Regions from separate parts of the Thermanaeromonas sp. DSM 22490 genome, predicted to be linked through region 2. Evidence: riboswitches for the same ligand, from Rfam matches in the RefSeq annotation. Region 2 holds a riboswitch; each other region holds the start of a gene.

Region 1 (7,625 bases), on a different contig from region 2:
CTCCAAGCGCAGGTCCTTTATAAAACTGGCTACCGGATTAACTCCACCGCCCACCTCCCGCATAAGCTGTTGCCGGGCGGCATCATGGTAATAGCGTACTTTTTTACCGTCGCTTAAGGTTATGGCTACAGAAGTAGGATTTATTTCGTCAATAGTGCTGGCGGTCCTTAATTCCCGCACCAGCCTGTCCAGGGCAATACGGGCATTCTCCTGGACCTCAATCCGGGTTTGCTGGCTCTGAAACATTATTACTCCCTGGCTATAAAGCGCCAGAGCCGCACTGAGGGCAATAACTAAAATACTTATGGCTATAACGACTTCTACCAGGGTAAACCCGGCTGCCTTACCCCTCAAATTTTTTACCTCCAACCTTTATCTGCCGTCAGGCTCATTTCTCTCCGGCCGCTTATATCTTCATAATATATAGTTACGGTAACAGTTTTAAGATAACGGTTAACCTCCTGGACAGAAACGCGATAACTAAAAGCCGGGTTTTCCGCAAAGGTTACAGGAGGATCACCATAATTATCAGGTTCGTTATTTACTTCCTCAAAGGACATTTTCTTAATTTCTTCGATCTTGGCCTGGGCCAGAGCAAGGGCCACCATATCTTCCCGGGATGAGGCCGACCAGCGATTAGCCAAGACCAGGTAATCTACTAAAGGAACCAGGGCCAGCACTAAAATAGCCACGCTCACCACCACTTCCAAAAGCGTAAACCCGCGCTCGCCTTTAAGCATAAGACTGCTTACCGCACCTCCCAGCTATCCGGCGGTGAGCTGCTCACCCGGACCCTGCCCGTGATGGAGGCCACAATGACATAAAGAAATCGCCCGGAAACCGTATCCTGTAAAGTCATGGTGCCTCCCGTCGGATAGGGTGTGCCCTTGGCGGTAAAGCTAAGGTAATTATTAGAAAAGGTGGTGGCTACAATCTGCACCGTAGGAGGCAGCACCACCAGCTTTATAACTCTGGGCGAAACGCCCTCTACCTTGCGCACCTCATAAACATTGCTTCCTACCGCAAAAAAGATGCCGTAATAGCTGCTTTCCTCGCTCAAGGCCAACTGCTGCGCCTCGCGCAGGTCCTGAGCCAGCTGGCTGGCAGCCACTTTAAGGCGATAATAAGCCAGGGGCTTGCCCAAGGCGGGAAGGCTCATGGCCAGGATTATGCCCACCAGGGCAACAACTAAAGCTAATTCCACCAGAGTAAAACCTTTTTTTGACCTCCCCGGCAAACTACTTGCCCCCGCTTTCCTCCGGCGCTCAATATGTCGCGGCTCAATAACCCCAGAAGCGGCTTAAATACCAGAAAAGAATCGAAGGACCCCAGAAAAAAGAAATAAGGGCACCTATACTTAAAAAAAGGGCTAAGGGCAAAGGATCTTTGCGTCCCTTTATCCGCATGGCCAGCAAGAAAAATCCAACGGCCCCGGCGAGGAAAAGGCCCAGAAGGACCGCCAGAAACCCCACAGGCCAGCCCAGGAACAACCCCAGCACCGCGGCCAGCTTTATATCGCCACCGCCCACATTTCCCCTGCTAACTACGGCTAGGAGCCACAATAGGCCGCCTGCCGAAAGAGCCCCTAGGAGCCCCGACTTAATGGTTATTTCCATATTCGACAGCAAAAATCCTCCTCCGATGGCAAGCCCCGTAAAAGTAAGGCGGTCGGGTATCAAATAGTGCTCCATGTCGATAAAGGAGGCGGCAATCAATATAGAGGTCAAGCACAGGTATTTTACCAGCACCCAATCAAGCCCCAGGCGGTAAAAGAGCGCGGCAAAAACCGCGCCCGTTATAACTTCCACCAGGGGATACCTTAAGGAAATTTGCTCACCACAGTACCGGCAGCGACCTCGTAGAATTATGTAGCTGACCAGGGGAATAAGATCCTTCCAGGCCAGTACACGCCCACAGCAGGGACACTTGGAACGGCCTGTTATTGAGGTCTGGCCTTGCGGCAACCTGTAAATTACTACGTTCAAGTAGCTGCCGATGCAAAGTCCCACAAAAAAGGCAAAAGCCGTCTCCAGAAGCACACCATTTCCTCTCTCAATAATTTAAACTCTCAGCCGCACTATAGCAGCGCGATGGCGAAAACAGTCTCACTCTTCATCGTAGCAACGGTTTTTCTTACCCCATATCAGTAAACTACTCGGTAGTAAGCCCAGGTATCATTGGGGTTTCTTTTTCTAAAGTTTCCCGCGAGAATGTCGCCATCATCAATTTCCCTATCAATTTTTAGACATATAGCGTCAATATCCTTCAGGCTTAATCCTACAAAACCCATCTCTATAGAGGGGTCCGGCTTTCCGTCTCCATCAAAGTCCATGGCACCAGTTGTTCCGGTACCCTCCCACTGGTAGCCTTCTTCGCTGGCGCCTGCGCTGGATTTCCAAAAGGGATTGAGGGGCCAGTTTTCCAGATAGGGCCCGTTCCAGCCGGCTACACCCGCCGCATTGGTCAAGAAATCCCACCCTCGCCTGCGACCGGCTACATTATTATGCACGTATATATCGTCATCAGGAGGAAATTGCCCGGTATCAGCATAGTAGGCGAGCGCTGCCGCACGGATACTGCGCAAATCCTGCACCACTTTGGCTACCTTGGCTTTATCCACGGCTTTGAAGGCGCTAGGGGACACAATCCCCGCCAGCACCCCGATTATGGCAATAACCACCAGAAGCTCCACCAGGGTGAAGCCGCGCTGATCGCGGTCACGACTCGCCAAACTGAACTTCAATGGTGCACATCCTTTCCCAGCAAAAAGAGAATTCCCACCACTACCTCACCCCTGCCGGATCAGGACATTGCGGCGGGCTGCACCAGAAGCAGCCAATAACGGTGAGGAGGAGGCCGGCAGTATATGGAACACTGCCTACTGTTATTGCTCCTTAGAGATCAGGATACACGTTGTAGAACCTGCGAATTTAACAACGTCAGAACCTAGATGCTCCTGTAAAGTCTTGGCGGAACCTGTGGGATTTGCCCCGGCCCCAGGTACCGAGGTCAACTCGAGCCACCTGGCTGGGTTGCCCCACCCTAGTGTGCCGCTGTCAGCATTTCTAAAAGTATAAGTTCCACCCCATGGATTTGTATTCGGCCAGCGCTCCAGGTAGGGACCATTCCAGCCAGTTTTACCATCCGTTACCACAAAACCTGTGTTAGCTGCGTCGTTACTTGGCCACTCTCCAGTATCGGTATAGTAATTCAAAGCCGCGGCCTTAATGGCCTTATAGTCTGCCTCCGCTGCCGCCACCTTGCCCTTCTCGATGGCTTTAAAGGCGTTAGGTGCAATAATGGCGGCCAATATCCCGATAATAGCTATGACCACCAGTAGTTCCACCAGGGTAAAACCGCGTTCATTGCTCAACTTCCTTCTCAGACTACCAAAGAGCATTTCGAGATTTACCTCCTTTGGATAAGGTATAACCTTGAATAAGTACCACTTTCCACTCCTCACGCTTCTCCCCTTCCGTCAGGACGCCAGAGTCCCGACCAGCTGGAACAGGGGGAGTAAAACCGACAAAACAATCAACCCTACCACAGCGCCCAGGCCCAAAATCAAGATGGGCTCGATAAGGGAGGACAACCGCGCGGCCATCTCGCCGACTTCGCGGTCGTAGAAGGCGGCCAGTCTAGCCAGCAGGGCGTCTAGACTGCCCGTTTCCTCGCCCACGGTGACCATCTCTACTACCATAGGCGGGAAAACGCCGCTTTCCGCCAATGGCGAGGCTATACTCTTCCCATCCCTAACCTGCTCCTGGGCCAGGGCGATGGCCTCGGCCACTAGGCGATTACCTACCGTCCGCTCCACCACCTCCAAGGCTTGTAGAATAGGCACTCCGCTGTAAAGCATCGTCCCCAACGTGCGGCTGAACTGGGAAAGCAAGGCTTGATGTTTAAGACGCCCGAATACGGGAAGCCGCAATACGATTTTGTCTAGGGCGTAACGTACTTTTTCCCCCTGGGACCACCTCCAGAAAAAATATCCCAAGGCTATAAATCCTACCGATAATAAAAACCACCACCGCCTAAAAGACTGGCTCAACCCCAATACCACTCTGGTCGGCCAGGGTAAGGGTACGCCCAGATTCCCGATTATATTGCTGAACATGGGTAAAACAAAAGTTATCATAAAGCCTATGGAAGCCAGAGAAACTATAAAGACTATAAGGGGATAGGTCATGGCCGATTTGATCTTTTCCTGAATTTCATGCTCTCGCTCGAAATGGTCCGCCAGCTTTAAAAGAGTCTCGTCCAGGGCTCCGCTCAACTCTCCAGCTTCTACTGAGTAGATCATTATAGGCGGAAATACCTTGGGAGATTTGCTCAAAGCGCTGTGCAATGTTTCTCCTTGCTGCAAATCTTCCAAAACCCTATCTATACTTCCTTTTAAGCGGGGATTATCCGCCTGCCTGCTCAGGGTTCTCAAAGCATTCACAATGGGCAAACCCGCCACCAGCATAGTGCCCAGCTGCCGACAAAACAGGGCCAGATCTCTACGGGTGACGCGCTTTAGAAACAAGGGCCTCAGGTTATCAGTCCTCAAGTTCACTTTAAAATCACTTCTGGGTCTGAGAGGACGCAACTCAGTTATGAAGAGGCCCTGGCCCCTCAACTGCCGGCTGGCGAGTTGTTCGCTGTCGGCTTCAATGATGCCACTAACGGAATGGCCTCTAGCATCCCGTGCTCGGTAACTAAACCTCATAATAAAAACCGGGCTCTTCCAGGATAGTACACCCTCCCGGCAGCCCGGCGACCTTAGGCTCCCCCCACCCTTAGGCCCGTAGCTTTGCGCCCCCGGCTTTCGCCGGGTTTGCCCTTATATACGGGTTATGAAAGTTTATATTTCGCCAAATCTCACCAAAATCCTGCTGGCTTAAATATGTTCCGGGGAAATTATTCCCCTACTTTCCAGCTGTTTCAAGGCCATCTCCATGGTCTGCATGCCAAAGCGGCCTCCTGTTTGCATAAGAGATACAATCTGGTGGGTCTTGCCTTCCCGGATCAGATTGCGTACAGCCGGCGTGGCTATAAGTATTTCCACGGCCGCCACCCTTCCCCGGCCGTCAGCCCGGGTTAGAAGCTGCTGGGTAATCACTCCCGCCAGGGTATCGGCCAGCTGTATCCGGATTTGAGCCTGTTGATGAGGAGGGAAAACATCAATGATGCGATCTATACTCTGGACGGCGCTGCCGGTGTGAAGGGTGGCCAGCACCAAATGTCCAGTCTCAGCGGCGGTAATGGCGGTGGCCACCGTCTCCAGATCCCGCATCTCACCCACCAGGATAACATCGGGGTCCTGCCTCAGGGCCGCCCGCAGGGCGCTGGCAAAGGAGGGGGAATCGCTCCCTATCTCCCGCTGGTTCACGATGCTTTTTTTATGGTGATGGAGGTACTCAATGGGGTCCTCTAAAGTAATTATATGGCAACTGCGCCTCTCGTTGATACGGTCGATCATGGCCGCCAGGGTGGTGCTCTTACCGCTTCCTGTAGGGCCGGTAACCAAAATCAAGCCGTGGGGCTGGTCGGCCAGCTCCCCCACCACCGGAGGTAAGCCGAGTTCTTCCAAACTGCGGATAACGGAACCCACCAGGCGAATGGCGGCTCCTGCGCTGCCCCGCTGGTGGAAGGCATTTACCCGGAACCTGCCCAGACCCGGGACGGAGTAGGCCAGGTCCAGTTCTTTCCGCTGTACAAATTCTTCCCAGCGGGGACCCAAAATTTGTTGGACCAGCATCTCAACAGTCACCGCTGTCAGAGGCGGCCATTGGTCCTGCGCCTCCAGTTTACCGTGTCGCCGGAAGACCGGCGGCAGCCCCACTGTGAGATGTACATCGGAAGCGCCAACCTGTGTAGCTGCAGCTAGAATATCATTTATATGCATGTCTTCTTCAAAATCCTCCCAAGGTAACACGCATTACTTCTTCAATGGTAGTAAGGCCTTGGCTGGCTTTCTCCAACCCGTCCTCGCGCAAAGTTACCATTCCTGCGGCTACGGCTGCCTTCTTAATCTCGTGGGAAGGTGCCTTGTCTGCTACCAGGGCCCTGATATCTTCAGTCATAACCAGGACCTCCTGTATGGCGGTTCTTCCCTGGTAACCTGTGTAATTGCATTGGGGGCACCCTCGGCCCCTGTAAAAAGTTAATCCCTGCCGGTCTTGTACAAAGGTATAGGCTGGATCTTCAGGGCCGGGTTGGTAGGTTTCACGACAATTATGACATATCAACCGGGCCAAGCGCTGGGCCACCACGCCTATAAGGGAAGAGTTAACGAGGAAGGGTTCCACCCCCATATCTAAAAGGCGCGTAACCGCTCCTGCCGCGTCATTGGTATGTAAGGTGCTAAACACCAGGTGCCCTGTAGTAGCCGCCCGTACTGCTATATCGGCTGTTTCCCGGTCCCGGATCTCGCCCACCATTATGATATCCGGGTCCTGGCGTAAGATAGCGCGCAAACCAGAAGCAAAGTCCAGTCCGGCCTTCGGATTAACCCTCACCTGGTTTATTCCCGGCAGGAGATACTCCACCGGGTCCTCGATGGTAATTATATTCTTTTCCGGAGAGCTCAAGGCGTTTAGCGTGGCATAAAGGGTGGTCGTTTTGCCACTACCGGTGGGTCCCGTAATTAAAATCATCCCATAGGCGCTGCGGATTAAGGTTTCGTAAATTTGTCGGGTAGCGGGTAAAAACCCCAAACCATCAAGGGGCAGGAGCATAGTGCTTTTATCCAGGATGCGTAAAACCACCTTTTCCCCATAAACGGTAGGCATGGTCGAGACGCGTAAATCAATGCTGCGCCTTTCTACCGTTACCTGGAAGCGACCATCCTGGGGCAGCCTTTTTTCAGCTATATCCATTCCACCCATAATTTTTATGCGGGAAACTAGGGTGTTTAGTATCCCGGTGGGCAGGTGCAACACATCGCGCAATAGCCCGTCCACCCGGAACCGTACCCTTATGTCTTTCTCCTGGGGTTCGATGTGGATATCGCTAGCCCTGGAATGTACCGCCTGTAGGATGATCCGGTTAACCAACCGCACCGCAGGAGCGTTATCCATGCCCGCCCGGTTTACCTCGTCCAGGTCAAAGGCATCGCGCGGCGGCAAAGCAGCCGCAGTGGCAGCCATCTCCTCCACTTCTGCTAGTGCTTGGGTCACTCCAGCTCCCTGCCAGAAGCGGGACAACGCCGCTTCAATCTCCCTTTCCGAGGCGATAGCCGGCATAATTTCTAACCCCGTAGCCAGCCGCAAATCATCTAAGGCTGTAAGGTTTAAAGGATCGGCCATGGCCACCAAAAGCCTGTTTCCGTCCCGACGGATAGGAATGGCCAAGTGCCGCCGTGCCAGGGCTTCCGGAATAAGCTTAACCACCTCCTGGTCTAAATTGTAGTCTTGTAGCACCACTTTGGGTATGCCCAGTTGAAATTCCAGGACCTCCAGAATGTCTTTCTCAGTCACCAGACCTAAGCGCGTGAGCACCTTGCCCAGGCGCTCTCCGCTCCGCCTTTGCTCCCTTAAGGCTTGCTCTAATTGATCGCGGGTAATCATCCCCGCTTCTACCAGCAGATCTCCCAGTCGCCTCCTGTTCTCTATGCCCTCCACCCCCACTCTACGGTTTTT
Region 2 (7,625 bases):
CTTGACCTCCGCGCGGGATCAGGGCTTGCTTAAGGTTTTGGACCGGCATGGGGCGGTTACGAGCGGTGAAGAAGCGAATGATATGTTCCCGGGCCCCAGGGTCTTCTTCCAGGGGTACCTCTAAGGCCGCTGCCAGGGCCTCCCGGGTGAGATCATCTTCTGTAGGACCCAGGCCCCCGCAGAGAATAATAAGGTCTGCCCTTGCTTGCGCTTCTAAAATAGCCTGCTTTATGCGTTCCAGATTGTCACCTACTACTATTTGCCGGTAAAGGTTAACACCTGCAGCAGCTAATTGCCTAGCCAAAAAGGCAGCGTTGGTGTTCACTATCTGGCCGAGCAAGAGCTCAGTACCAGTGAATATTGCTTCAGCCAGCAAGAAAGCCCACCTTCCTTTCCTTTACAACCCAGCCATATCAAGGATAAATAAGCGCACGACCATACGTGCGCCGCCAGGAAGGCGTTTTCCTTCCTTGACCTTAATGCTGGCTTGCTTCCACTTCACCAGCTACAGGCCCATGACTTCCTTCGCCTGCACTTTGGCTATTTATGATAGTTACTGTCAGCCCCAGGGCTAGCCAAAGTAGAAGAAAGAGGACCAGAGATACTTTCTTCATACTTTCACCCCTCGAGGCCCAGTATAGCAGAGGCAGGCTAGCGTTGCAATGGTCTACCCGGGAATTTATAATTATTTCAGGATTTCTTAATACTTTCTTCGTTTTTCTGTAGTAAAATGACATGGTACAATAGTGTGTGGTGGATGGAGTAAAGGTTTTAAGAAGGAGGGGACTTCTTATGTATGATCGCGAGGGCAGGCGGAGCTTGGGGTTGCTCTTACTGGTGGTATTTTTGGCGGGAGTAGCAGTTACTACTATCTTTTTTGTTCTGGGCGGAGCTTCCCGCGCTTTTGCCTTGCCGCCGCAGACTGCAGCGGAGCCTAAGATAACTGCCGATACGGCAGCAGCTCCCAACTTGCCACCAGGGCTGGGACCTGAGAGTATTGCCAATATCGTGGAAGCAGCCAGCCCGGCAGTGGTAAGGATTGATACTCTAACCGAAAGCGGTGGCCTGCCGGCACCCTTTAACGATCCCTTTTTCCGTCAATTTTTTGGGCTGCCCTTCGGTGGCCAGCGACAGGAAAGGTCGTTAGGTTCCGGTTTTCTTATTTCTTCCGACGGCTATATTTTGACCAATGAGCATGTAGTAGAAGGGGCCCAAGAAGTCGAAGTTACCATCGTCGGTTTTGACCAGCGCTTTAAAGCTAAAGTAGTGGGGGCCGACCGCGACTTGGACTTGGCCGTGTTAAAGGTTAATGTGGGCAAGCCCTTACCCTACCTGAAACTGGGAGATGCCGACAAAGCGCGCGTAGGAGAATGGGTTATTGCCATAGGTAATCCTTATGGCCTGGACCATACGGTAACCGTAGGGGTCTTAAGCGCTAAAGGGCGTCCCATTGATACCCAGGATCGCCATTACGAAAACCTGTTGCAGACCGATGCTTCCATCAATCCTGGTAATAGCGGTGGGCCCCTTCTCAACCTCCGGGGAGAAGTGATCGGCATCAATACGGCCGTCAAGGCAGACGCCCAGGGAGTGGGCTTTGCCATCCCGAGCACTACCGTCCAGCCGGTGTTAAACGATCTAATGACCAAGGGCAAGATTAGCCGGCCGTGGTTGGGAGTGTTCTTACAAGAAGTAACACCTGATATCGCAGACATCTTGGGTATGAGCAAGCCAGAAGGCGTGTTGGTTAGGGAAGTGGTAGCCGGGGGCCCAGCGGCCAAGGCCGGTATTAAAGGTGGAGACGTAATTCTTCAGGTGGATGGACAGGTAGTGAACTCGGCCAGCGAGCTGGTGAAACTTGTTCAAAAGAAGCAAGTGGGGCAGGCAGTACAGCTTTTGATCTTCCGCCGGGGTGGCCAAATTAACATCACAGTCACCTTGACGGAAAAACCATCCGCCTGGTAGCTTTCCAATCTTTATTATTTATTAAGTTATTAAGGCCGGGGCTTCCGCCGGGGGAGGCGGAGTTTTAGTGGGAAGAGGGCGGGGCGGAAAAAAGACAAAGAGTGAAGAACTCTAGCAGGCTGTTTTCCGGGAGCCGGAAGGATATCTTCGGCTCCCTTGATTTTAGGAAGAGGCGCCTCTACCCGGGCAAGGCTGCTGTGGCGGTAGCCGTAGCTAAAATAAATTAGCAGCCCTAAGGCCATCCAGATCGCAAAACGGATCCAGGTCAGGCGAGGTAAATTTATAAAAAGATATCCGGCGAAGGCCATCGCTAGAAAGGGGAGAAGCGGTACCAGAGGTGTGCGGAAAGGCCTGGGCAGGTCGGGCTTGGCGTAGCGCAGAACTATAACACCGATAGATACAATAATAAAGGCTGACAGGGTACCAACATTGGCCAGCTGGGCAATTATTTCGATGGGTAAAAATGCAGCTATAAGCGCTATTACTGCTCCTACTAGAAGGGTAGTTAACCAGGGAGTATGGAAGCGGGGATGGACCCAGGCAAAAAATGGAGGTAGCAACCCGTCTCGCCCCATGGCCATAAATATCCGGCTTTGGGCGTAGATGTCCACCAGGAGTACGCTGGTCAGCCCGGCCAAAGCCCCTATGCCGATGAGCAAAGAGGCTCCCTGGATGCCTGCATCCAGAAGAGCAGTAGTTACAGGGGAAGCTGTATTGAGTCGGGTATAATTGGTGAGGCCGGTGAGGACAGCGGCCACGGCCATGTAAAGAAGGGTAGAGATGAAAAGGGAACCGATAATGCCTCGCGGTAAGTCCCGGGCGGGATTGTGGACCTCTTCCGCAGCAGCGGAGACAGCATCAAAGCCAATATAAGCAAAAAAGATAATGGCTGCTCCTTGCACCACTCCCGGAAGACCGAAGGGAAGAAAAGGGTGCCAGTTAGCAGGATTGACTCGAGGAGAGCCTAAAGCTAGAAAGGCCAGAATTACCAGGAGTTTAATGGCTACCACGATTTTATTAGTGGTCGCGCTGGTTTTGGTGCCAATAATAGCCACAAGGGTCATTAGCAGAGTAACTAGAATTGCTGGCAGATCAATTATACCACCTTTAAAGGGGGGGTTGACTAAGGCGGCCGGCAAAAAGATCCCGGCAGAGCGCAGCATGTCGGTAAAGTAGGAGCTCCAGCCAAGGGCTACTGCTCCGGCAGCCACCATATACTCCAGGACTAAATTCCACCCGATGATCCAGGCTATGATTTCTCCTAAAGCAGCATAAGTGTAAGTGTAGGCGCTGCCGGCTACCGGTATCATGGAGGCCAGCTCAGCGTAGACCAAAGCTGCCAGGGCTGCAGCTATACCTGAGAGTATAAAGGAAAGGACCAGGCCCGGACCAGCATAATTGGCTGCAGCTACTCCGGTCAGAACGAAAATACCGGTACCGATAATAGCTCCTACGCCCAGGGCTATTAAATCAACTGCATTCATGTTGCGTTTTAATTTTCCTTCCTCCTGGACATCTTCCAATAGCTGGCTTACAGGTTTGGTCCGCCAGATGCTCATGTTCCCCTCACCTTTTACTTGTAGTTTGTTTTAGTATATACCCCTGGCCCAGGCCTATACGGCAAAAATGCTAAAGATAGCAGGAGAATAGATAATTTTGTCGAATTAGCCGTCAGAAGGGGGCCAATGATGCGGGGTAAAAAATTGTTGTTTCTAGCTTTACCGGGCCTTTTATTGGCGCTTTACTCTTACATATCTTTACCTTTTTCCTTCTCGCGCTCTCCAGGGGCGGAAATTGTACCTTGGGCAAGCTACAGGCAGGTAGTGTTGGATCCACCTCCTCTAAAAGTAAAGGGTGAAGTTATGGTACCGGCCGGCCAGATTTTGGGCGCCGGCAATACTTACCTTCCCCTGTCCCGCGCGCTAAGTCTCCTTGGTTTACCTTCTTCTAGTCGTGATCTTAACGAAGTCCGGCTGCCCGTCTGGGGTAGTGGTAGCTCAGGATACTCCCACTATCGTTACTATCCTGTCTATAATATTCAGGCCCGCCTGGAGCCCGAAGAAAGGTTAATACAAGGCAGGCTTTTCCTGGCTTATCAGAATCCTTACTTTTATCCTTTGTCTGAGCTCCAGTTCAATCTCCCGGCCAACGGCCTGCCAGGCACAGGGGATTTGCTCACCATCCACCAGGTACTTTTGAACAGAAAAGAAGCTAAATTTAAAGTTCAGGGTGCCAGGCTCCAGGTACCCTTGATTCAGCCCTTGCTCTCCAAACAAACTGCCGCTGTGGAAATCATCTTTTCCACTCGTCTACCTCCTAAGCCTGCACGGCTGGGTATTTTTGATGGTGTAATAATGGTTTCCGGCTGGTACCCGTTGCTGGCGCCGCGGCAGAAGGGCTCATGGCAGGGGATGGCGGAAGGGGCAACCTTTGGTGATCCCTATTTTGCCGATGCAGCTTATTATAAAGTAGATTTGGATTTGCCTTCCGGGCCAACGGTAGTGACCAGTGGGCGCGTTACCAGCCGCCAGGAAAAGCTCGGTCGGACTGTCTGGTCTTTCACCAGCGAGCTTCCCATCCGCGAGTTTGCCTTTGCTGCGGCGGACGACTGGCAGTTTAGCAGCCGTACCATAGGACGGGTAAAGGTTGTTCTGGCTGCTAGAGGTCAACCTTTGCCTTCCACTCTGGAGACCGCGGGGAAAGCTCTAAGTTATTTCCAGGAATATTTTGGGAGTTATCCCTTTTCTTACCTTAATTTAGTAGAAGTGCCCCTGGAAAGCCTGGTAGGGATGGAATATCCCGGGCTCATTTTTTTAAGCACCCTGAAAAGCTATAGCCCGCCGGTTGTAGTTCACGAAGTAGCCCACCAGTGGTGGTATAACCTTGTGGGAAGCGATAGTATCAGGGCGGCTTGGATAGATGAAGGCCTGGCAGAGTACAGCACTATGCTCTACTACGGCGCTACCGGTCTCAATTTTTACCGACAACGAAAAGCCACTTTAATAGCCGAAGCGGGAGAAGGCCTCCTGCCCCTGGAAAAGGATTTGACCAGCTATCCTTCGGAAGAAGATTATCGCCGGATTGCGTACCGCCAGGGAGTGCTGTTTTGGCTGAAATTGGAAGAAAAGATGGGCCAAGCAACTTTGCGGGAAGCCTTACGCTATGTCCAGGAATATTATCGCTTTGATAGGATAGAAGCCCCAAGCTTAAAGCAGATACTGGACTTCTACAGCGACCCTGAGAAATATCTTGCGTATTAACTTAAAAGTAAAGTATAATTGAGGCGAAATTAACAGAATTTCCCCGAAAAGGCAAATCCGTCGAAAGGCGGGGGCGCAAAGCTACAGGGTCTACAGCCGTTTTATAAACGGCTAGGACAGCCGGCTGCCGGGGTGGAACGGGGCTACCCCAAGGAAGTGTAGCCCTTTATTTTTATTATATACGGATGTAAGGAGGCCGTAAAAATGCGAGATTTTAAGTTCTGGCGGAAGAGGAAAAAGGACCCGGTAAAGGAAGAGGTCCATACTAAAAAAGAAGCAAAAGGGTTTTCCTTTTTTGGGCGGTTTAAGCTAGGGACCAAGTTAATGGGCGGATTTCTTCTGGTTATTGCTATTTTTGTGGCCGTAGTTATTATCGTTAATACCGATCTTCAGCGTATTCATCAGTTGGACCTCAAGGTGGGAAAGCTCCAGCAGCACAATCAATTGTTTAGTGAGATGTCTATTTCCATATGGGAAGGTTACCGCCGGGCCACAGATTACATAATTAACGGCTCCCAAACCCATGTTTTAAGTTTTGAGGAAGCCATGAAACGCTTTTATGAGGCCAAAGCCCAGCTGGACAACCAAAATTTAGATGACCAGATGAAAGGTTTTGCTGCCGCCATGGAGCAAGCCGCTAAAGGGTTTGAGAACACCTTTAAAAACAACATTGTTAATACCAGTCAGCAGGACCGTATGCTAACCCTCCCTATCTTGAGTTTCCAGATGGGGGCTGCCGTAGACAACATTAATAATATAGGAAGCCACCTAAAAAAAGAAATTACCCGCCAGCGGGAAGAAGCTCAAAGGGAACTAGATACAGCCATTCTGTATGCTAAATCAACGCTGCTCTCGGGTCTTATTCTCGCCTTCCTCATGGGTTTATTAGTAGCCTTTCTTTTCACCCGCCTTGTCGGTCGTCCCATCGCTCAAATAGTAGCCTATGCCAACCGGGTAGCGGCCGGTGATCTCACGGGAGAGGCGGTAAGAGTAAAATCCCAGGATGAACTCGGGCAACTAAGCAGCGCCTTTAACGCCATGGTACAGAAGTTACGCCAGCTTATTGGACAGGTGCGAGATCTGGCTACGGAAGTGGCCGGATCCAGCCATGACCTGGCCCAGATGTCCCACGAGGTGGGTGAAGCAGCTCGGCAGGTGGCGGTCACAGCCCAGGAAATGGCTCGCGGTGCTGAACACCAGGCCCAGCAGGTGAGCGACACTGCTGCGGCTATCGAAGCGCAGGCAACGCGGATAGAGAAAGTCCACCAGCAGGCAGAAGAAATGGCTAGATCCTCGAGCGTAGTGGTGGCCAAAACGGCTGAAGGTGCCCGCACTGTAGAAGAAGCTAATCAGCAAATGCAGGCCATTTCCCAAAAGATGGGAGGGCTGGCTAAGATAGTAGAAGAGCTGGGTCAGCGCTCCTTGCAGATTGGACAGATTGTGGGCGTAATCTCCGGAATTGCCGAGCAAACCAACCTCCTAGCTTTAAATGCGGCCATCGAAGCGGCTAGGGCTGGCGAACAGGGCCGCGGCTTTGCGGTAGTAGCCGAAGAAGTACGGAAACTGGCCGAACAGTCGGCCCGGGCCAGCGAACAGATTGTAGGCCTCATAAACGAGATTCAGAAGGAAACGACTCGGGTAGTAAACGGTATAAAGGAAGGGGTCCAGGATGTAGAGAAAGGTACCGAGGTAATGGACCGTTGCGGGAAGGCCTTTATAGCTATCGATGAGGCCATTGGCCAGCTTATAACCAAGATTGAGAACGTGACCGGAGAAGCCGAGGGAATGGCTGCCGAAGCTGTAAGAATCAAACAGGCGGCTGAAACCCTGGCCGCCGGCACAGAAGAGGCAGCGGCCGGCACGGAAGAAGTTTCTGCTGCGGCCGAGGAACAGACGTCAGCTGTAGAGAAGATAAGTGAAGCGGCAGGGAAGCTGGCTCAAACTGCCCGCGCTTTGGAGAGCGCTGTGGGCCAGTTCAAACTATAATTTTTCTGCCAGGTCAGCAGGGTTTTAGCCATAGTATGGAAAATAGAAAATAGAGGGGGTGCTATTATGGAACAGCTGGTAGTTTTTCAGCTTGCCGGAGAAACTTATGGCGTGGACATTGGCCATGTTCATGAAATTATCCGCTTGCAACCCATAACTCAGGTCCCCCGGACACCAGAGTTCGTAGAAGGAGTTATCAACTTACGCGGACGCATTATACCTGTAATCGACCTACATAAGCGCTTTGGTCTACCTCCGGCAGAGGCTACGAATAACACGCGGATAATGGTTGTGGAAGTAAACGGAATAACAGTAGGAATGATTGTAGACGCTGTTTTAGAAGTATTGCGCCTGCCGGAAGAGAACATCGAACCCCCTCCGCCTATTATTAAGGGGGTAGATGTGGCTTACCTG
Region 3 (7,625 bases), on a different contig from region 2:
ATTACCTACAGCAGTGTAGATATGGGCATCGCTGGACACCACTACCGGTATTTTATGTTGCTTGGCCAAGCGAGCCAGTTGCTGGCAGCGCGGGAGGCTTCCCGGTCGACTGATGGAAAAGGAGTTATTGTTAAACTCCAATGCCTTGTTGGTGGCAGCGGCTGCCTGGGCCACCGCCTCCAGGTCCAAGGGAAAATCTGGATTGCCGGGGTGGACGAGTATGTGAACATAAGGGTTGTTCAAAGCGGCTATAGCGGCCCGGGTATATTCCTCCTGGCTGCGACCGTCAAAGCCGGTGTCCAGGTGGAAACCTGCTAAAACTATGTCCAATTTTTCCAATATTTTTTCTGGTACATCCAGGTGCCCTTCGTCATCGATAATGTTAGCTTCCACTCCCCGCAATATCTCTACTTCCCCTATTTTGCGCGGCAGGGCCACCAGGTTGTGGAAATAATGTTCATGGGGACCGCCCGGCATTTTAAGCCCGTGGTCGGTAATGGCGATCATTTTTAACCCTTTTTCACCAGCTGCTTCCGCCAATTCCTTGATTGTACTATAGGCGTGCCCGCTGGCAACGGTATGAATATGGAGATCGGCTTCACAATACATTTTTTTCGCCCCTTTTCTCCATTCTTGCCTCCTTACCTAAAGTATAGCGTAAGGGACAGCTCCTTGTCTTTTAAAATCGTCTTAAAAAACCAGGATTTATCAAGAAATAAATTTGCGTTGCATAAATAATTCTCCTGTTACGGGTAAATAATAATAGCGTCAGGGTCCATAGGGGCCGAGCCCAGAAGGTTACCGGGTCTTAAGTTTAAGGCTCGGTAACCTTCGGCCAAAGGTTGGTACCGGGTCATAGGGCTCGGTACCAGCCGGCGGGCAGATCACCGGTAGGTCCGTCAGGGCTTGCCGGCAGTCCAAGGATTGCCGGCAGGTCTGTAAGGATGACCGGTGGTCGAGCTAAGATAGTCTGGGATGCCGCAGGCTATTAGCTCTACGTTAATAAGCTGGAGGTCAGTAGTGGGTCGAGAGATCCATACTGGCTTCTAAGGTATCCTTGATCTATCGAGCTAAGGTTATGGCAAGTTCTGTAATGGTCTGCGGTAGTCGAAAGATTGCCGTGGGCTATGTAAGGATTTGTCATAGCCGGAGCAAAGGTCCTTATGGGCTCTTTTTACAAAGAAGGCCACTCTTTTTAGGGTGGCCTTCCGTATTTTAAAAAAATGGCCCAGATTTAAACTCTGGGCAAAGTAAGTATATATGATAAAAAGGAGGTCAGAGGACGCTTGGTTGAAGGGCTAGCGGGTGTCCTTTCAGGTGAAATTATAACTCATTACTGTTAAGACTCAATGTTGTTCTGATTAAGATTTCATTAATTTTGCGGCGCCCTGTTCCTCGCCGGCCTTTAAGTAAGTGTTTGGTCAGGGAAAAGAGGGCTTCGACTACTTCTGGATCGAACTGGGTACCACTACACCTCTCCACTTCCTGCATAGCGGCTGCCAGATGGCGCATCTTTTGATAGGGTCGAGGAGAGGTCATGGCATCAAAAGCATCAGCCAGGGCTATAATCCTGGCCCCCAGAGGGATCGCTGGCCCTATCAGGCCGCAGTAACCTCCCCCGTCCCATTTTTCATGATGATAAAGTATCATTTCTTTAATAGGCTTCCAGGCCTCTAAGTCCGGTAAAAGTTTACAGCCCTCCTCCGGGTGCCGGTACATCTTTTGCCATTCAGCAGGCGTTAACTCGCCTTTTTTATGTAAGGTGCTTTTAGGTATGCGAATTTTGCCGATATCGTGCACCAAGGCTCCTAAAAAGATCTGTTCTATCTCATCTTCAGGCAAACCGAGCTCGCCCGCCAGCTGATAGGCTATTGTTGCCACGTGAATGCTATGATTGTAGGTGAGGCGCGAGTGGCGGAACAATCGCTGTAATAAAACGGTGACGGTCTCGGCGATCACTTAGGTTAACATCCCTTTCTTCTCATTACTGCCCGTTAAAATAAAATAACCTTGCTTCAAGGGCAAGGCTATTTCCTCAGCGAGCCGGTAGCCTGGCGATCATAGCTTCCCTGCTGGAGGAGCCTTAGACCCATGGCTTTGTGCCCCTGCCTTTCGACAGGTTTACCCTGAAGCAGCTCACATTTCCTGTAAATGCTTTATTTTGTTTGGCGCTTATTTGTGGGATATGGAGGTTATTAACTTATTCGACACTATCACCCAAAATCCTACTCAATCTTTCCAGTTCCCACCCTTTCCCACCAAAATTTTTAAATCCAGCTCCCGGGCTAGGGTGTATACATATTTTTCCGCGCATCGGCGGCACAAAGTTTGGCTCCAAACATTGAGCAAATCCACCATGCAACCACAAAAGCTGCAAACTTTTTGGGGAAAGCTTTTGCGTATATACCATTGCCCATCTTCCCGGACCAGAAATTCTACTTCTTCGCCGGCGCGTATTTCTAATTGCTGCCGCATCTCCAGGGGCAAAGTTACTCGCCCTTTATCGTCTACTACTCGACGATAAATGACTTCCTGGCTTTTGTCCTGGTCAAAGCCCTCGCTCTTCTTCTCACGTAACCCGGTCACCCCCTTCCATGCCTTCCAGCAAGGGTATTACAAAATAAAAGTTGCTGCCCTTCCCCAAGGTGCTCTCCACCCCTACGGTGCCCCTGCAGGATTCCACCATGTGCTTGACAATGGCCAGGCCTAGACCTGTCCCTCCCATCTCTCGGGAACGGGCCTTATCCACCCGGTAAAACCTCTCGAAAACCCGCGCCAGGCTTTCTTTCGGTATGCCTATACCGGTATCCCTTACCTCCACCCGGGCCTTTCGCCCCTCCTGGAAGGCTACCACGGTCACCGAGCCTCCTCTGGGGGTATATTTAATACCGTTATCCAGGAGGTTGAGCAGGATCTGCTCCAGAAAATGTTCCGGCAAGCAGAGAGGCGGAAAGCCCTCCGGAATGTCCACCTTTAAATCTACCCCTTTTTCTTGAGCTAGGGGTCCTACGACCTCCAGGACCCGGTCCAGGGCTTGCTTCAAAGAGGCGCCTTTAGTTACAGGTTCAGGGGTATGGTGTTCCAGTCTGGAAAGGGTCAATAGGTCTTCTATGAGCTGCTGCAGGCGTCGGGCTTCACTGTTAATAATTCCCAAAAACCGGCGGCTAATCTTTTCATCTTCCAAGGCCCCTTCCAGGAGGGTTTCCACAAAGCCGCGGATAGAGGTTAAGGGGGTACGCAGTTCATGGGAAACATTGGCCACAAACTCTGTACGCATTTGCTCCAGGCGGCGAAGTTCGGTAATATCGCGAATGGATAGCACAGCACCGACGATTCGGCCCTGTTCGCCAATTATAGGGGCTCCATGAACTCTAAAAATGCGAGGAGAAGTGGGAAAAAGGCGCAGCTCTACTTCAGCCGGCTCTCCTTTATCCAAAATCTCCTTGGCCAGCCTGTCGACTTCATGGTTGCGAATTATTTCCAGCAAATACTTTTGCCTGGCTTCTTCTTCCCTCTTACCCAGCATTTCTTCTGCCGCCGGATTAAAAAACATCACCCGACCTACCTGATCTACGGCCAAGACGGCGTCTTTCATACTGGCCAGGATGGCCTTAATTTTATTTCTCTCATTGGAAATCTCGCGGATATTGCTGCGCAGGCGATCCACCATTTCATTTAAGTTCCGCGCCAGAAGACCCAATTCGTCATCCCCGTCCACCTCTATCCGCTGTTCCAGATCACCAGAGGCAATGCGCCTCGTGGCGGGAAGCATGATTTCTAAAGGGAGGAGGAGACTGCGGGCTAAAAAATAAGTACCCAGGGTCAAAAAAACCAGCATCATTAAAAAAAGCAGGAATAGCCAGCCTTTAAGGACCTTTAAGTCAGCCATCTCCAGCCAAGGGGTTAGGCCTGGCAGCCGATTCAGCAGCTTATACCACACCATATAGCGGATCATTAGATATGTCAACAATAAAATTAAAAAGGCCAGGGCGCCTATATTAAGGGCTAACTTACGTGCCAGGCGCTGCACTTATACCACCCCCAAGGCCTCATACTTCCTGCTCCGGCTTTCTAAAGGATCAAGGGCACTTTCCTTCCGGATCTGCTAACACTTTAGCCACAGCCACTACGTCGGGATCAAACTGGCTACCAGCATCCCGCTGCAAAACTTCCAGGGCCTCAGCCGGGGACCGGGTGCGCTGGTAAGGTCTGGGTGAAGTCATAGCATCAAAGGCATCGGCTACAGCAATGATACGGGCTGCCAGGGGAATTTCTGGTCCCTGGAGCCCATAGGGGTAGCCCCGGCCGTCATACCGCTCGTGGTGCAAGCCGGCCACTTCGGCCAGCTCCTTTAAATCAGAGATCTGGCTGAGCAGGGTTATGGTGCGTCCCGGATGCTTCTTGACTATTTGCCACTCGTCATTGTCCAAGGGTCCTGGTTTATCCAGTACCGCCCGCGGAACAGCTACTTTGCCGAAATCATGTAAAAGGCCAGCCATCTCCAATTTTTCCCTCTCTTCCTCGCCCACACCCAGACACCTGGCCAATTTAACGGCATACGCCGCCACCCGCTGGGAATGGCCTCCGGTATAGCCATGCTTGGCATCAATAATTTGGGAAAAGAGGGCAACACTGCCCTTTAAGGTCTGATTTGGAGAAAATTCCACCGGAGGTAGTTCTTGCATAGCTGCCAGGATTGCCTTATCCAGGGCAGCATCAGTAGCTATGTACTCCCAGAAGGAAGTGGACATGAGATGGTCAAACTTCTGCCATAATTCTACGGGGTAACTTCTATCCGCCAGGCGGGCCATGCCTGTACGGATTTTATCCCAAGCCTTAATAGGTGCCACCCGTAGATGGAGATCAAAAACATCGCTAATATTTATTAGTAGTGCGCCGGGAGCGATTTCTTGGCCTTTCAATCCCCGCGGAAACCCTGAACCGTCCCAGTGCTCGTGATGTTCCTCCACCAGCCTAGCTACCCTTTCTCCTAGGCCAGGCAGCAGGCGCACCATAGCCGCGCCCCGCTGGGGGTGCTGGCGTATTTCGGGGTCCTCTTCAGCCCCCGGTTTGAGCGCCCGGTGAACAATATGGTCAGGTAACCCAATGCCTCCCAAATCGTGGAGCAGGCCAGCATAAAAAATAAAGGGTTCTTCCGCCGGCATAAGTTCCCGTGCCAGCTCCCTGGCTATCAAAGCTACTCGCCAGGCATGATAGAGTTTATGATCGTCTTCCATATCCAGCACTGTGGCCAGAGCGGCAATAAGCTCGCAAAAGGGGCGGTCTGGAGAACAACCCATGGGTGGACCTCCTCGTACTTAATAAAAAATCGCCCTTTACGCTGATCTTTTGATCACGATAAAGAGCGATCTACTTCCATCCCCGGCCGCTTTTAGTCTCCTCTATAAGTTGAATCTTTTTTTACTCCTTTTCCACTGCTTTATTCAGATCCTCGATGAGCTTATCCACATCGATGCCGTGGGCCAGGGCACCTTGTTCTATATTTTCGAAGCGTGCTGCTGCGCACCCCAGACATCCCATACCATGTTGCATAAAAACAGGGACAGTCTCGGGATATTTGCTTACCACCTCAGTAATACTCATGCTCTTGGTAATGGTCAAGATCCTCACCTCCGGTTATTTACGTTTAAGGGGGGCTGGCGGGAGTGTGTGGGAATCGAACCCACCGCGCCCGAGGTTACCCCGCGCGCCAGCTGGATTTGAAGTCCAGGCAGGCCACCAGGCCCGATCCACCCCCGCTTAAGGCTGCACAGCTTATTTTAACATAAACTAGCCCTTTAAGCAAGGAACCCCCCTAAAATACCCTAGCCGCCTAGGTAAGCCCTTTTAACCTCTTCACTTCCTGTTAGTTCAGAGGCAGGCCCGGCCAGCACAATCCGCCCCGTCTCCAAAACGTATCCCCGGTGGGCTACCTGCAGGGCCATGTGGGCGTTTTGTTCTACTAGCAGTATGGTGGTTCCGCTATGACTGATTTCCTGAATTATGGAGAATATCTCCTTTACTAAAAGGGGAGCCAACCCCATAGAGGGTTCATCCAGCAGCAAAAGTTTAGGCCTAGTCATCAGAGCCCGGCCAATGGCTAGCATCTGTTGTTCTCCGCCCGAGAGAGTGCCGGCTAGCTGCCTCTGCCTTTCTTTCAAGCGCGGAAAGCGACGCCAAACCTCCTCCAGGGCAGCCTGTATTTTTCTTCTATCCCGGTTTAAATAAGCCCCCAGCTCCAGGTTTTCTAACACTGTAAGGTTGGGGAATATCCTCCTCCCCTCCGGGACATGGGAAATTCCCATTTTGACCACTTGCTGGGGGGAAAGCCGGTGCAGGGGATGGCCCTGAAAGACTATTTCCCCCTCCTGAGGGCGGACCAGGCCCGAAATAGCCTTTAGGGTGGTGCTTTTACCTGCACCGTTGGCCCCAATGAGGGTTACTATCTCTCCTGGGTTAACCTCTAAAGATATCCCTTTTAAAGCGTGGATGGCTCCGTAGTAAACATGGACATCTTTAAGCACTAGCAAAGGCAGAAGCCACCTCCTCGCCCAGGTAAGCCTCGATAACCCGGGGGTGGCGGTGAATTTCCTCAGGTGTACCTTGGGCAATTACCTCCCCGTAATCCAGGACATAAATCCTTTCACAGAGGTTCATTACTAGAGACATATCGTGCTCGATTAAAAGAATGGTTAGGGCAAATTTTTCGCGCAGCCAGCGGATAAAATCCATTAAAGTCTGGGTTTCCTGAGGATTCATGCCGGCTGCCGGCTCGTCCAAGAGGAGAAGTCGCGGCCGGGCGGCCAGGGCCCTGGCAATCTCTAACCTGCGCTGCTCGCCATAAGGCAAGTTTTTAGCTTTTTCGCCAGCATAGGCTGTAAGATCAAACAAATGCAGCAATTCTTCTGCCCTTCGCCTCATCTCCTCTTCCCCGCGATAATAAGAGGGAAGGCGAACGATAGCCCCGAGTAGCGGGTAACCGCTGTGCCAGTGGTAGGCTATCATGATGTTGTCCAGTACGCTTAACTCCCCAAAAAGGCGGATATTCTGGAAGGTCCGAGCTATGCCCAACTTGGTTATTTGGAAGGGGCGTAAACCCACCAGGCTACGGTCTTCCCAAAGAATATCGCCGGCATCGGGCCGATAAAGGCCGGTTAATAGATTAAAAACCGTTGTTTTGCCGGCACCATTGGGCCCGATGAGGCCCACTAACTCGCCCTCTTGGATTTGGAGGTTGACCCGAGAGACAGCCGCCAAACCTCCAAAATAAAGGGTCAGATCTTTAGTTTCTAGCAGCGCCACGGATTTCATTCCGTCCTTCCCTTAGCCAGTTAAGGGTAATCTCCCGGGTTCCCATAAGACCCTGGGGCCGGAAAATCATCACTAGAACTAACAACAGAGCATAAACGACCATCCGCAACAGGGCCAGGTCTTGCAGCAAAGCATTGACCAATGTTATTCCCATAGCCGCTAAAATAGAGCCGCTCAAGCTGCCCAGCCCTCCCAGGACTACCATGACCAGAATGTCGAAGGAGCGTAAAAAGGAAAATGTGCCGGGCTGTATGAGGTAAAAGTAGTGAGCATAAAGGGCTCCCGCTACCCCACCAAAAAAAGCACCTATGGTA

The links. A riboswitch is a leader RNA that binds a small molecule or an ion and turns the genes downstream of it on or off. The one in region 2 is predicted to bind cyclic di-GMP.
Region 1: another riboswitch for cyclic di-GMP. It lies ahead of AC1BI1_RS00610 (type II secretion system F family protein); the one in region 2 lies ahead of AC1BI1_RS03730 (methyl-accepting chemotaxis protein).
Region 3: another riboswitch for cyclic di-GMP. It lies ahead of AC1BI1_RS07935 (HD-GYP domain-containing protein); the one in region 2 lies ahead of AC1BI1_RS03730 (methyl-accepting chemotaxis protein).

What each region holds. Positions count from the first base shown of each region.
Region 1 is NZ_JBJHHE010000001.1:127,558-135,182, reverse strand. Features, by position in the region: gene AC1BI1_RS00640 (prepilin-type N-terminal cleavage/methylation domain-containing protein) at 1-354, opposite strand, end outside; gene AC1BI1_RS00635 (type IV pilus modification PilV family protein) at 360-740, opposite strand; gene AC1BI1_RS00630 (GspH/FimT family pseudopilin) at 749-1,237, opposite strand; gene AC1BI1_RS00625 (prepilin peptidase) at 1,281-2,039, opposite strand; gene AC1BI1_RS00620 (type II secretion system protein) at 2,144-2,743, opposite strand; gene AC1BI1_RS00615 (prepilin-type N-terminal cleavage/methylation domain-containing protein) at 2,885-3,400, opposite strand; gene AC1BI1_RS00610 (type II secretion system F family protein) at 3,479-4,558, opposite strand; cyclic di-GMP riboswitch class I at 4,747-4,834, opposite strand; gene AC1BI1_RS00605 (type IV pilus twitching motility protein PilT) at 4,883-5,890, opposite strand; gene AC1BI1_RS00600 (GspE/PulE family protein) at 5,898-7,553, opposite strand; gene aroB (3-dehydroquinate synthase) at 7,624-7,625, opposite strand, start outside.
Region 2 is NZ_JBJHHE010000003.1:168,834-176,458, forward strand. Features, by position in the region: gene AC1BI1_RS03705 (competence/damage-inducible protein A) at 1-376, opposite strand, end outside; gene AC1BI1_RS03710 (hypothetical protein) at 477-614, opposite strand; gene AC1BI1_RS03715 (S1C family serine protease) at 793-1,965, shown strand; gene AC1BI1_RS03720 (amino acid permease) at 1,995-3,524, opposite strand; gene AC1BI1_RS03725 (M1 family metallopeptidase) at 3,654-5,225, shown strand; cyclic di-GMP riboswitch class I at 5,266-5,357, shown strand; gene AC1BI1_RS03730 (methyl-accepting chemotaxis protein) at 5,430-7,211, shown strand; gene AC1BI1_RS03735 (chemotaxis protein CheW) at 7,278-7,625, shown strand, end outside.
Region 3 is NZ_JBJHHE010000010.1:3,028-10,652, reverse strand. Features, by position in the region: gene AC1BI1_RS07940 (phosphatase) at 1-609, opposite strand, end outside; gene AC1BI1_RS07935 (HD-GYP domain-containing protein) at 1,324-1,959, opposite strand; cyclic di-GMP riboswitch class I at 2,043-2,136, opposite strand; gene AC1BI1_RS07930 (AbrB/MazE/SpoVT family DNA-binding domain-containing protein) at 2,230-2,586, opposite strand; gene pnpS (two-component system histidine kinase PnpS) at 2,570-4,030, opposite strand; gene AC1BI1_RS07920 (HD-GYP domain-containing protein) at 4,080-5,300, opposite strand; gene AC1BI1_RS07915 (DUF1858 domain-containing protein) at 5,422-5,622, opposite strand; tRNA gene AC1BI1_RS07910 (tRNA-Sec) at 5,659-5,758, opposite strand; gene AC1BI1_RS07905 (ABC transporter ATP-binding protein) at 5,826-6,530, opposite strand; gene AC1BI1_RS07900 (ABC transporter ATP-binding protein) at 6,517-7,302, opposite strand; gene AC1BI1_RS07895 (branched-chain amino acid ABC transporter permease) at 7,283-7,625, opposite strand, start outside.